4 regions of the Clostridium sp. CTA-7 genome follow, and region 1 is predicted to be linked to each of the others. Evidence: riboswitches for the same ligand, from Rfam matches in the RefSeq annotation. Region 1 holds a riboswitch; each other region holds the start of a gene.

Region 1 (3,111 bases):
CTAATGAAAAAAGTATATATATCCATAGCTTAGTTTTTTGCAAGAATAACGGACTTAATAATACATGGGCATACTTTCCAAATGAAAAAATATTGTTAGGATATATTCAATATTCATTTTTACAAGAAGCCTTTTATAAATGGATATATGGAAAGGAAAGGTTAGTTGTTAATGTTCCAAACATTCCAGTAGAAATAATAATTTCAGATGGAGAAAAAAATAAAAAAATATCTAAAGAAGAAGCAGATAATATGAGAAGACATGTAAAAATGATAAAGGAGTGTTGGGCTTTACCTAAAGATAAATTAATTAGGGCACTTCAAAAGTTTGCTAGAGACTTTAATAGAACTTGGTACGGAGACAATAGAGAATTTTTATATTTAAAAATTTTTAATACACCAAAAGAATTAGGGGAATTTGTTATAAATTCAAGCTATATGACAACAAGTGAAAGAGAATTTAAAGAGAGAACTAGCTTAATTATTTCAGATTGGAAAGAAGTATGTGAAAAAGCTGATAAAAATAAGAGCCATGGAGAGCGATTTAGAGATATTTTATTAAAATCCCTTACAGAAATAATTTAAAGGTAAAACTAATTATTGACAGTAATAATTACTAAATATATAATATTACTGTCAATAATATTTGCGGGTGTAGCTCAATGGTAGAGCCCTTGCCTTCCAAGCAAGTTACGTGAGTTCGATTCTCATCACCCGCTCCATATGCGTTATTAGCTCAGTTGGTAGAGCACCTGACTCTTAATCAGGGTGTCCCGGGTTCGATCCCCTGATAACGCACCATTAAAAGAGAGATTAATTTTATGTAATCTCTTTTTTTCTATTTATAGAACATTTAACACTAAATACTTTATTGTTAATAGTAACTTTAAAAATAAAAGACTTATATAAGGTGTTAGGAATATTTTTCATATTGACAATAGTATATTAAATTGATACTATTATAGTGCAAAATTTAAAAGTCTTATCAAGAGTGGTGGAGGGACTGGCCCTATGAAACCCAGCAACCAAGAATTTTAATTAATTCTTAAGGTGCTAAATCCTGCAGGTAAACCTGGTAGATAAGAGGCGAACTATAATTTTTTATATGTGTGAGTAAAGCTTCTGTATTTCTACAGGAGCTTTTTTTACTCTTTAGAAAATTATATTTTTATATTTATTTTGCATAATTATTGTAAGATATTTAGTTATTAAAGTTATATCCTAAAGAGTAAAAAATGTGAATATAGTGCGCGTGCAAGATTTTCCTCAGGCAAGCTTCGGAAATGCACATGCGCTAAAAAAAGTCGACGGCTCGACAAGCTCGCCTTTGCGACTTTTTTAATTTTGTTATTAGAAATAATTTATATTTTAAAGGAGAGGAAGAAATTTTGAAAAACAAAGGTAATGGACTAGCTTTAATTCCATTAGGAGTATTCTTATTAGTGTATTTAGGTACATCTATAATAGCAAAAGATTTTTATGCTGTATCAGTTATTGTTCCTTTTTTAGTAGCAGCTCTAACAGCATTAATTATGAATAGAAAAGTAAAGTTTGATGAAAAAGTAGAAGTTTTTTGTAGGGGAGCGGGAAACACTAATATTTTATTAATGATATTAATATTTATATTAGCAGGAGCCTTTGCCGAAGTTGCTAAAAATATGGGAGCAGTAGACTCAACTGTAAATTTAGGATTATCTTTATTACCAAGTAGTCTATTAATACCTGGAATGTTTATTATAGGTTGCTTTATAGCTTTATCTATAGGAACATCAATGGGAACAATAGTTGCATTAGTTCCAATTGCAGTTGGAATAGCAGACAAGACAGGAATAGCAACAGCATTGGCAGTTGGAGCAGTAGTTAGTGGTGCTATGTTTGGAGATAATCTTTCAATAATATCTGATACAACTATAGCAGCAACAAGGACTCAAGGTTGTGAAATGAAAGATAAATTTAAAATGAATTTTATAATAGTTCTTCCAGCAGCAATAATAACTGCGTTAATATTCATGGTATTAACAAGAAATGCAAATGTAGTTAGTTTAGATTCTTTAAGTTTTAATATATTCAAAATTTTACCCTATATAATAGTTATAATAACAGCTTTACTTGGAGTTGATGTAATAATAGTTTTATTACTTGGAATATTGTCTTCATGTATAATAGGATTTATATTTGGAAGCTTTGACTTATTGGGATTATTTAATTCTATATCTGATGGAATAGCTGGTATGAGTGAGCTAATAATAATCTCATTACTTATAGCTGGAACAATAGAGATAATAAAGTTTAATGGTGGAATAGACTTTATACTTAACAAAGGACTGAAGAATTTTAAAAGTAAAAGAGGGGCTGAGTATGGTATTGCAACCCTAGTAAGTTTAGTAGATATTTGTACTGCTAATAATACAGTAGCAATAGTAACTGTTGGACCAATAGCTAAAAATATTTCAAATGAATTTGATTTAGAACCAAAGAGGGTTGCAGGGATAATGGATATGTTTTCGTGTGTATTTCAGGGCATAATACCATATGGAGCTCAACTAATATCAGCAGCAGGTCTTGCAGCTTTATCACCATTTGCAATAATGAAATTTTTATTTTATCCATATCTTATGGGGATATGTGCTATAATAGCTATATACATTCATTGGAGAAATAAATAAGGCTGTTGTAAAAATTTAAATATATAAACCAAAAAATAAGGAGATAACTTTTTTAGTTATCTCCTTGCTTTTTATAAGCCTTAATTTAATTCTTAACTTTTTAATTATTTATTATCCATTGTAAGAAGGCATATACTTTGAGAGGATATACCCTCACCACTGCCAGTAAATCCAAGTCCTTCTTCAGTAGTTGCCTTAACATTAATTTGACTTAAATCAATTTCTAAAGCTTGTGCTATGTTTTCTCTCATTTGTTGTATATAAGGAGACATTTTTGGTTTTTGAGCAATAATAGTTGCATCTATATTGTTTATGGAATAACCATTATCTGAAAGAAGTAATCCTACTTGTTTTAAAAGTTTTAAACTTGAAATACCTTTGAATCTTTCATCTGTATCAGGAAAATGCTTGCCTATATCACCTAGAGCTGAAGCACCAAGCAATGA
Region 2 (3,111 bases), on a different contig from region 1:
TAAAGAAGAAGAGTTTATTAGTGAGGAAAAAAATAAATCTACAATTATTATAAATCAAGTAGATTCCTCTAATAATTTGTTTGGACATTTAGATAAAGCTAGAAAAGAAAAAATAAATGTATTAATTAGAAATTTAGCTATAGTAGATATAATAAAAGTTAATGACTATTTTTCGGATAGAGAAAATACAGTTAACATTACAAAAGGTATGTCTTTAGTAAAGCAAAGAATGTCAAATAAAGAATATGAAGAGTTTAAGGATATTATAAGTGATTATATTGATTTAGATATTATAGAAAAAGAAGTATAAGAAATTATTATTTAAAAAATTATTTTACTTATAGCAATATATATTTATTAAAAATTATTACAAGTTGAAGTGATGTTTATTTAATATCTAATATAGAATAATTATGACAGAAAAATTGTTAATAAAAAAGATATTAGCATTAATTAGAAGAAAATAAAAGAAAAACAGAATAAATTAAATATAGTTTCTTTAAATGAGTAAAAATTGTACTTGAAATTAAGATATAATAAATATATACTAATCATTGTCGGTTGAGAAGATACAAAGTTTACTTAACTGAAATTAAATAAATTTTAAACGGGGGAGTTCCCGAGTGGCCAAAGGGGGCAGACTGTAAATCTGTTACGTTTCGTTTCGATGGTTCGAATCCGTCCTCCCCCACCATTTGAAATTTATTAATTTATAATATGCTGGCATGGCTCAACGGTAGAGCAGCTGACTTGTAATCAGCAGGTTGTAGGTTCGATTCCTATTGCCAGCTCCATAAAATGGGGGAGTTCCCGAGTGGCCAAAGGGGGCAGACTGTAAATCTGTTACGTTTCGTTTCGATGGTTCGAATCCGTCCTCCCCCACCATTTTATAAAATTTTATTATTATGGAAGCATAGCTCAGCTGGGAGAGCATCTGCCTTACAAGCAGAGGGTCACAGGTTCGATCCCTGTTGTTTCCACCATTTGAAATTTATTAATTTATAATATGCTGGCATGGCTCAACGGTAGAGCAGCTGACTTGTAATCAGCAGGTTGTAGGTTCGATTCCTATTGCCAGCTCCAAATGTGGGGGAGTTCCCGAGTGGCCAAAGGGGGCAGACTGTAAATCTGTTACGTTTCGTTTCGATGGTTCGAATCCGTCCTCCCCCACCACAAAAGGCAAGTTTACTTGTCTTTTTTTATATTTTTAAATAATTTAATATTTTATGAGTTAAGGAATCTAAATATGTAATTATTTTAGGTTTTATTGTTGACTATTAATATTAAAGATGATATAATCTGAAAAGTAAAATTTGATATTAGTTCTTATCCAGAGAGGCGGAGGGAAAAGGGCCCGATGAAACCCGGCAACCTACTTCAGTAATTTTGAGTGTGGTGCCAATTCCTGCAAAGTAATTTTGCAAGATAAGAAAGATTATGACTTTTAACATCTCTTCTTATCGAAGAGATTTTTTTATTTTATAAATTAAATTAATTAGAATTAATATCAAATAAAATGAAAGGAGAAATGAAAATGAGAAGATTATTTACATCAGAATCAGTTACAGAAGGGCATCCAGATAAAATATGCGACCAAATTTCAGATGCTGTATTAGATAGTATTTTAGCTAAAGATCCTATGGCAAGAGTTGCTTGTGAAACAGCTGTTACAACAGGAATGGTATTGGTTATGGGAGAAATATCAACTAATTGTTATGTTGATATTCCAAAGTTAGTTAGAGAAACTGTAAAAGAAATAGGCTATGATAGAGCTAAATACGGTTTTGACTGTGAAACATGTTCAGTACTAACATCAATAGATGAACAATCAGGTGACATTGCTATGGGTGTTGATGAAGCATTAGAATCTAGAGCAGGGCAAAAAGATGATGTTGAAGCAGTTGGAGCAGGAGACCAAGGAATGATGTTTGGTTTTGCAACAAATGAAACAGAAGAGTATATGCCATTACCAATAGCTATGGCTCATAGATTATCAAGAAGATTATCAGAAGTAAGAAAGAACGGAACTTTACCATACTTAAGACCGGATGGAAAGACTCAAGTTACAGTTGAATATGATGATAATAAAGTTATAAGAATAGATGGAATAGTAATATCAACTCAACATAGTGAAGATGTATCTCAAGAACAAATAAGAGAAGATTTAATGGAGCATGTAATTAAAGCTGTAGTTCCAGCAGAATTATTAGACGATAGCACAAAGTATTACATAAATCCAACTGGAAGATTCGTTGTTGGAGGACCACAAGGAGATAGCGGATTAACTGGAAGAAAGATAATAGTTGATACTTATGGTGGATATGGAAGACACGGTGGTGGTGCTTTCTCAGGGAAAGATCCAACTAAAGTTGATAGATCAGCAGCATATGCGGCTAGATGGGTTGCTAAGAATTTAGTAGCAGCTGGAGTAGCTGATAAATTAGAAATTCAATTAGCATATGCAATTGGTGTTGCTAAGCCAGTTTCTATAGAAGTAGAAACATTTGGAACTGGAAAGAAATCAGAAGAAGAAATAATTTCAATAGTTGAAAAAGTATTTGATTTAAGACCAGGAGCTATAATAAGAGATTTAGAATTAAGAAGACCAATCTACAAGCAAACAGCTGCATATGGTCACTTTGGAAGAAATGATTTAAACTTACCTTGGGAAGATTTAAATAAAGTAGAAGAAATAAAGAAGTATCTTTAAAATAAAAAATGCTCCAATTTTGAATTGGAGCATTTTTATTTATACTAATACTTTACCAGCAACTATAACATTTTTTACATTTATGTCTTCATCAAATAAAACCAAATCTGCATCGAAGCCTTCTTTTATAAGACCTTTTCTATCTTCAACTTTACAATGTCTAGCAGCATTAAAAGTTGCCATTTTTACAGCTTCGTTTAATGAAAGACCAACATTTTTATATACATTTTTAATAGCTTTATCTAGAGTTAATATTGAACCAGCTAAGCTTCCACTTAAAAGTCTTGCAGCTCCATCTTTAACAACAACCTCTTGACCTCCTAATGCATACATACCATCAGGCATCGCACATGCCATCATTGCATCAGTGACTAATAAAACTTTATCAGTTGTCTTTTGAT
Region 3 (3,111 bases), on a different contig from region 1:
ATTATATGATGTAGTAAGAATAGACCATTTTAGAGGGTTTGAAGCATATTGGGAAATACCATATGGAAACAAAACAGCAGAATTTGGGCAATGGACAAAAGGGCCTGGAATTAAATTATTTAATGCTATAAAAGATAATCTTGGAGACGTGAATATAATAGCAGAAGATTTGGGAATGATGACAGATGACGTAATAGAGCTTAGAGATAAAACAGGATTTCCTGGAATGAAAATTTTACAGTTTGGATTTGGCGGAGAAGATAGTGTAGACTTACCACATAATTATCATGCTAATTGTGTGGCTTACACAGGCACACATGATAACGATACAAATTGTGGATGGTATAATGTAACTGGAAGTAAAAATGAAATAGAAAAAGCTAAAAAATATTTAAATTTAACTTATGAGGAAGGAATATCAAGAGGATTAATAAGAGGAGTTTGGGGAAGTCAAGCTTATTTAGCAATAACCACAATGCAAGATTTTTTAGGATTAGGTAATGAAGCTAGAATGAATTTACCTTCTACATTAGGTGGCAATTGGACTTGGAGAGCTTCAAAAAAAGATTTAAACGATAAATTAGCAGAGGAAATATTTGAATTAACTAGATTATATGGTAGATAATTTAATTAAATTATAAATAAATCCCGGATAAAAGTTATAAATAAAGCTCATGGAGAATATTCTCCATGAGCTTTATTTATAATAATATTAAGGTACATAATATTTAAAGAGGTGATTTAAAATGAGAGTCCTAGTAATGAGTATAAATTTAAGAGCAAGTTGGGTACACTCTTTAAAAGAAAAGAGAATGGTGGTTAGAAGTATAACTCAAAAGTTAAAAAATAAATTCAATATTTCTGTAAGTGAGATAAGCGATCAAGATATTCATCAAAGTATTGTAATTGGAATTTCAGGAATATGTGCAACTAATGCTCAAGTAGATTCTACTATGGAAAATATAATAAATTTTATAGAAGAAAATACAGATGCAGAGCTTATAAAAATAGATAAAGAAGTAATAATGTTTTAAAATTTATAAAAATAAATTTTAAAATGTTGTTGACAAATATAATTAATAATCGTATATTAATATCAATATAAAAATTAAATATTTTGATTACGTTTCTTATCAAGAGTGGTGGAGGGACTGGCCCTGTGAAACCCAGCAACCTGTAATAGGATTATAAGATAAGTCTAATTAATGTTGGACTAAAACTATATTCTATTAAGTTTGGTGCTAAATCCTGCAGCTTTAAGCTGATAGATGAGAGAATAAATTAGTATGTGAGTAATTATACGCACTAGAGATTTATTCTCTAGTGCGTTTTTTGTTTTACTTTAAGTTTCTTTAAAGGGGGAATCAATTGTGATAGAAATTAATAACTTAAGTAAAAGCTTTGACAAAGTAGAAGTTATAAAGAATGTTTCGCTTAAGATAGAAGAAGGACAAGTGTATGGAATTATAGGACATAGTGGGGCAGGGAAATCAACTTTATTAAGATGTATAAATGGGCTAGAAAGTTATGAAGATGGATCTCTTACAGTAATGGGTAAAGAGGTTAAAGATTTAAGTGGAATTGAGCTTAGGGAATTTAGAAAAGATCTTGGTATGATATTTCAAGGGTTCAATTTATTAAATAGAAAAAATGTATTTGAAAATGTAGCATTACCACTAGAGGTTTGGGGCTATGAAGAAGAGTATAAGGAATACAAAGAAAAATGCAAGGGAAAAGGGGAGAGTTTTTGTAGTTACAAAAAATTTAGAAAAGAAAAAATATATAATAGAGTAACTGAACTTTTAAAGTTAGTTGGACTTTCAGAAAAAGCAGATGCAAAACCATCTAATTTAAGTGGAGGCCAAAAGCAAAGAGTGGCTATAGCACGAGCTTTAGCATTAGAGCCTAAAATTTTACTTTGTGATGAAGCTACATCAGCATTAGATCCTAAGATCACAAAGGATATATTAGAACTTCTTTCAAAGATAAATAAAGAGTTAGGAATTACAATAGTTATTGTTACCCACCAAATGGAAGTAGTTAAAGAGGTTTGTGAAAAAGTTGCATTAATAGAAGGGGGTATTTTAAAAGTACAAGGCAATTCAGAAGACTTATTCTTAAAACCAGGAGTATCGCTTAAGAAGTTTTTAGGTGAACAGGATGAAGAACTACTACCAGCAATAGGAATAAACATAAAATTATTTTTTCCAAGCACATCATCAGAAAATGCGCTTATCACGAAAATGTCAAGAGAGCTAAATATAGACTTTTCAATAGTTTGGGGCAAATTAGAAAAGTTTAGAGATGATGTACTTGGAAGTTTAGTAATAAACATAGAAGAGGAAGATAAGGAAAGGGTAATAAATTATTTAGAAAAGAAAAATGTAATATTGGAGGTGCTTAATTAATGTTAGATATGCTATTAAAGGCTTTAAGAGAAACAATTATAATGGTATTTTTCTCAACTGTATTTTCAGTAATATTAGGATTCGTACCAGCGATAATTTTAATAGTTACAGCACCAAAGGGATTAAAACCTAATAAATTTATTTATAAAATATTAGATACTATAATAAATATCCTAAGAAGTTTTCCATTTATAATATTAATGGTGTTTATGGTACCTTTAACTAGGTTAATAGTAGGAAAATCAACAGGAATACAAGGTGCAATAGTCCCTTTAACTATAGCAGCTGCTCCATTTGTAGCAAGAATAATAGAATCTGCCTTAAAAGAAGTAGATCCAGGTGTAGTAGAAGCAGCAAAATCTTTTGGAGCATCAAATACTCAGCTAATATTTAAGGTTATGCTTAAAGAAGCTGTTCCATCAATAATTTCTGGATTAACTTTAACTGTAATTAGTATAATAGGCTATTCAGCTATGGCAGGAAGCATAGGTGGTGGCGGACTTGGGGATCTTGCCATAAGATATGGTTATCAAAGATATCAGACAGATGTAATGATTGTAACAGTTTTAATTTTAATAATAATTGTACAGGTGTTGCAATCTTTAGGAAATTACTTATATAAAAAACTATCATAATAAAGTTATAAAAATAATTAAAATATAAAAATAAAAGCAATTGATATAGGAGAATAAATTTAATTAAA
Region 4 (3,111 bases), on a different contig from region 1:
TTGACCTTGTTATATTTATTATCTTGTCTAAAACATAATAAACTGGTTTATTTTCTAATATGCTTCCCTTCTTAGTTACCACTAATATTATTCCTAATATAAGACCTATAACAAAGGATATAGCTCCTGATACTAGAAGCATAATCAAGGTTTGTCCAGTTGCTTCATAAATTTCCGGTATTTTTTTTACTGCATTAGGCAATAATTTTTGTATTAAGTCTGCCATCTTTAATCACCTCAACTTCCACATTTTTTTCTTTAAGATAGTTTATAACATTATGAATCCGTTCTTCTTGACCTTTAATTATTACAATAAGTCCACCAAGTGGAGATTCTTGAATTATCTCTACATTTCCAAAGATTATATTTGCATCTACATTAAATTCTCTAGATATTATTGAAATTATTGGTTCAGTTGTACTATTTTCTAAGTATTTGAGTTTCAGTATCTTTTCATTTTCCTTAATTTCTACAACTGAAGATTTATCTTCTATTAAGTCATATATATTACTTAATAAAGAAGTACTATCTATAAAATTCTTTGTAATCTTTTCTTTAGGCTCTGAGAATACCTTAAATATATTTCCTTCTTCTACAACTCTTCCATTTTCCATAACAGCAGCTCTTGTGCATATTTCTTTAACTACTTGCATTTCATGAGTTATTATTACTATGGTTATTCCAAATTTTCTATTTACCTCTTTTAAAAGCTTTAGTATTGATTTTGTAGTTTGTGGATCTAAAGCACTAGTTGCTTCATCACAAAGTAATACTTTTGGATCATTGGCTAAAGCCCTTGCAATGCCTACCCTTTGTTTTTGTCCTCCACTTAATTGAGATGGATAAGAATTTGCCTTATCTTCTAATTCAACAAGCTTTAGTAGTGATATAACTTTATCTTTTATTTCATCTTTTGAATATTTACTTCCCTTCAAAGGATAGGCTATATTTTCAAAAACTGTTCTAGACTTCATAAGATTAAAATGCTGAAATATCATTCCTATCTTTTTTCTTTCTTCTCTAAGTTCTTTATTTGATAATGTATTAAGGTCTTTTCCATCTATAAGTACTTGCCCCTTAGTAGGTCTCTCTAAAAAGTTTATGCATCTAACTAGAGTTGATTTTCCAGCTCCACTAAAGCCTATAATTCCATAGATTTCACCTTTGTTAATATTTAATGTTACATCCTTTACCGCTTCTACTTTTTCACCTTCTGTATCATAAGTCTTGTATAAATTTTTTAATTCAATCATGTTGCCCCTCCCTCTACCCTAAAAAAGGTAATAAAAAAACTGCTTTCCTAAAAAATAAGAAAGCAGTGTAATACACTTCTATATTTCATTCTTATCTTTCAGACGCAGTAAACATCTGCAGGATTTAGCACCTTAAATCATAACTAATTTAAGTTCGTAATTCAGGTTGCCAGACTTCACAGGGCCAGTCCCTCCGTCTTTCTTGATAAAAATCTATTCATTTTTTTGTTTTTCATTTCTTGTTCCTCATTATATATGTATATATTTCCACTGTCAATAGTATTTTTACTTTTTTATAAAAAAGTGGACATATGTAAGAAATCCATTATATTTTGCTAAGTCATTTTAATTTAAAATAAAAAACTAAAATTAAACCTCTAAATAATTAATTACTTAGAGGTTTTTTTTTTAACTATATAACTGGATAGCTCTTTAAAACTGTAACATTACCTTTTATTGAATATTCTCCTAAAGTAGCTGGGATTAAATAACTATCTCCAGTCTTTATTTTTTCTGTGAAGTCTTTTCCTTCTATTATTCCTTCTCCATCTACGCAAGTTAACATATCAAACTTTTCTATATCACTTGCATCATTGTATTGTGAATCTATAGTTATTTTTTCTATTCCAAAGTATTCATTTTTACATAGTAAGCTTTGCTTATAGCCTTCATGCTTTATTTCTTCTTTTTCACTAAGGTTTTCACATTGAAGATCAAAGTTTATAACATCTAATGCTTTTTCAACATGAATTTCTCTTGGTCTTCCATAGTCATATACTCTGTATGTTACATCACTATTTTGTTGAATCTCTGCTATTATAACACCTTCGCATATAGCATGAACTAATCCACTATTAATTAAAAAGCAATCACCTTTTTTAACTTCTATTTTATTTAAATAACTTTCCACATTATTATTTTTTATAGCTTCTTCAAATTGTTCTTTACTACAATCTTTAGTTCCCACTATTAAACAAGCACCTGGTTTAGCATCCATAACATACCAAGCTTCTGTTTTACCATAATCCCCTTCATACTTTGCAGCATATTCATCTCCTGGATGTACTTGTACTGAAAGTTTTTCTTTTGAATTAATAAGCTTTATAAGTAATGGAAATTTTTCTAAAGTAACCTTCGCTCCTACAAGTGTATGTCCATACTTTTTAATTAAATCATCGAAGCTAGTTCCTTTTAATGAACCATTTTCTACAATTCCAGTCCCATTTGGATGACATGCTATATCCCATGTTTCACCTATTTCACCTTCTGGCATATTATCTCTAAAGGATTCAAAATCTCTTCCACCCCATATTTTTTCATAATATAAATTCTCAAATCTAATTGGATACATAATCTTTCTCCTTCCTTAACAACACTTCTTAAGTAAAATATATATTTCAATATATAGATTATTAAATTAATTGATTTTTTTAAATAAAAATTAATTAATATTCTTCAATTATTCTATTTTATTTATAATATTTATTTTCTATAATATTTATAATAAATAATTTTCTATACATTCTCCTACGGAGTTAACTAAATATTTAACATGTTTCTTTAGTTCTTCTTCTACATGGTTAAATGTAAATGAATTTTTAGTTATCTTAAACATAGTTACGTCATTCCATGAATCTCCTATGGTATATAGATCTTCATTTTCTATTAATTCTTGTTCTGCTAAATATTTTACTCCACTTCCCTTTGAACATCCCACTGGAACTACATCTATATAAATATCATTTCTATATGCTACTACTGTATCACCATATTTTTCATTTATTTCATCTTTTATTTTTTCTATTTCATCCTTCTCTTTATTTGGATTATATATAGAAATTAAGCTTAGCTCCTCTTC

Evidence for each region. A riboswitch is a leader RNA that binds a small molecule or an ion and turns the genes downstream of it on or off. The one in region 1 is predicted to bind S-adenosylmethionine.
Region 2: another riboswitch for S-adenosylmethionine. It lies ahead of metK (methionine adenosyltransferase); the one in region 1 lies ahead of ACYUEX_RS15950 (Na+/H+ antiporter NhaC family protein).
Region 3: another riboswitch for S-adenosylmethionine. It lies ahead of ACYUEX_RS03640 (methionine ABC transporter ATP-binding protein); the one in region 1 lies ahead of ACYUEX_RS15950 (Na+/H+ antiporter NhaC family protein).
Region 4: another riboswitch for S-adenosylmethionine. It lies ahead of ACYUEX_RS00400 (methionine ABC transporter ATP-binding protein); the one in region 1 lies ahead of ACYUEX_RS15950 (Na+/H+ antiporter NhaC family protein).

What each region holds. Positions count from the first base shown of each region.
Region 1 is NZ_BAAAAV010000009.1:138,410-141,520, forward strand. Features, by position in the region: gene ACYUEX_RS15935 (hypothetical protein) at 1-584, shown strand, start outside; tRNA gene ACYUEX_RS15940 (tRNA-Gly) at 648-721, shown strand; tRNA gene ACYUEX_RS15945 (tRNA-Lys) at 725-800, shown strand; SAM riboswitch class I at 979-1,085, shown strand; gene ACYUEX_RS15950 (Na+/H+ antiporter NhaC family protein) at 1,388-2,665, shown strand; gene ispF (2-C-methyl-D-erythritol 2,4-cyclodiphosphate synthase) at 2,770-3,111, opposite strand, start outside.
Region 2 is NZ_BAAAAV010000002.1:31,517-34,627, forward strand. Features, by position in the region: gene ACYUEX_RS03145 (hypothetical protein) at 1-310, shown strand, start outside; tRNA gene ACYUEX_RS03150 (tRNA-Tyr) at 610-694, shown strand; tRNA gene ACYUEX_RS03155 (tRNA-Thr) at 720-794, shown strand; tRNA gene ACYUEX_RS03160 (tRNA-Tyr) at 801-885, shown strand; tRNA gene ACYUEX_RS03165 (tRNA-Val) at 908-983, shown strand; tRNA gene ACYUEX_RS03170 (tRNA-Thr) at 1,009-1,083, shown strand; tRNA gene ACYUEX_RS03175 (tRNA-Tyr) at 1,089-1,173, shown strand; SAM riboswitch class I at 1,324-1,432, shown strand; gene metK (methionine adenosyltransferase) at 1,535-2,710, shown strand; gene nagA (N-acetylglucosamine-6-phosphate deacetylase) at 2,750-3,111, opposite strand, start outside.
Region 3 is NZ_BAAAAV010000002.1:129,056-132,166, forward strand. Features, by position in the region: gene malQ (4-alpha-glucanotransferase) at 1-625, shown strand, start outside; gene ACYUEX_RS03635 (DUF503 domain-containing protein) at 747-1,034, shown strand; SAM riboswitch class I at 1,128-1,275, shown strand; gene ACYUEX_RS03640 (methionine ABC transporter ATP-binding protein) at 1,371-2,408, shown strand; gene ACYUEX_RS03645 (methionine ABC transporter permease) at 2,408-3,043, shown strand.
Region 4 is NZ_BAAAAV010000001.1:101,353-104,463, reverse strand. Features, by position in the region: gene ACYUEX_RS00405 (methionine ABC transporter permease) at 1-226, opposite strand, end outside; gene ACYUEX_RS00400 (methionine ABC transporter ATP-binding protein) at 195-1,253, opposite strand; SAM riboswitch class I at 1,342-1,465, opposite strand; gene ACYUEX_RS00395 (type I phosphomannose isomerase catalytic subunit) at 1,666-2,604, opposite strand; gene ACYUEX_RS00390 (HAD-IIB family hydrolase) at 2,752-3,111, opposite strand, start outside.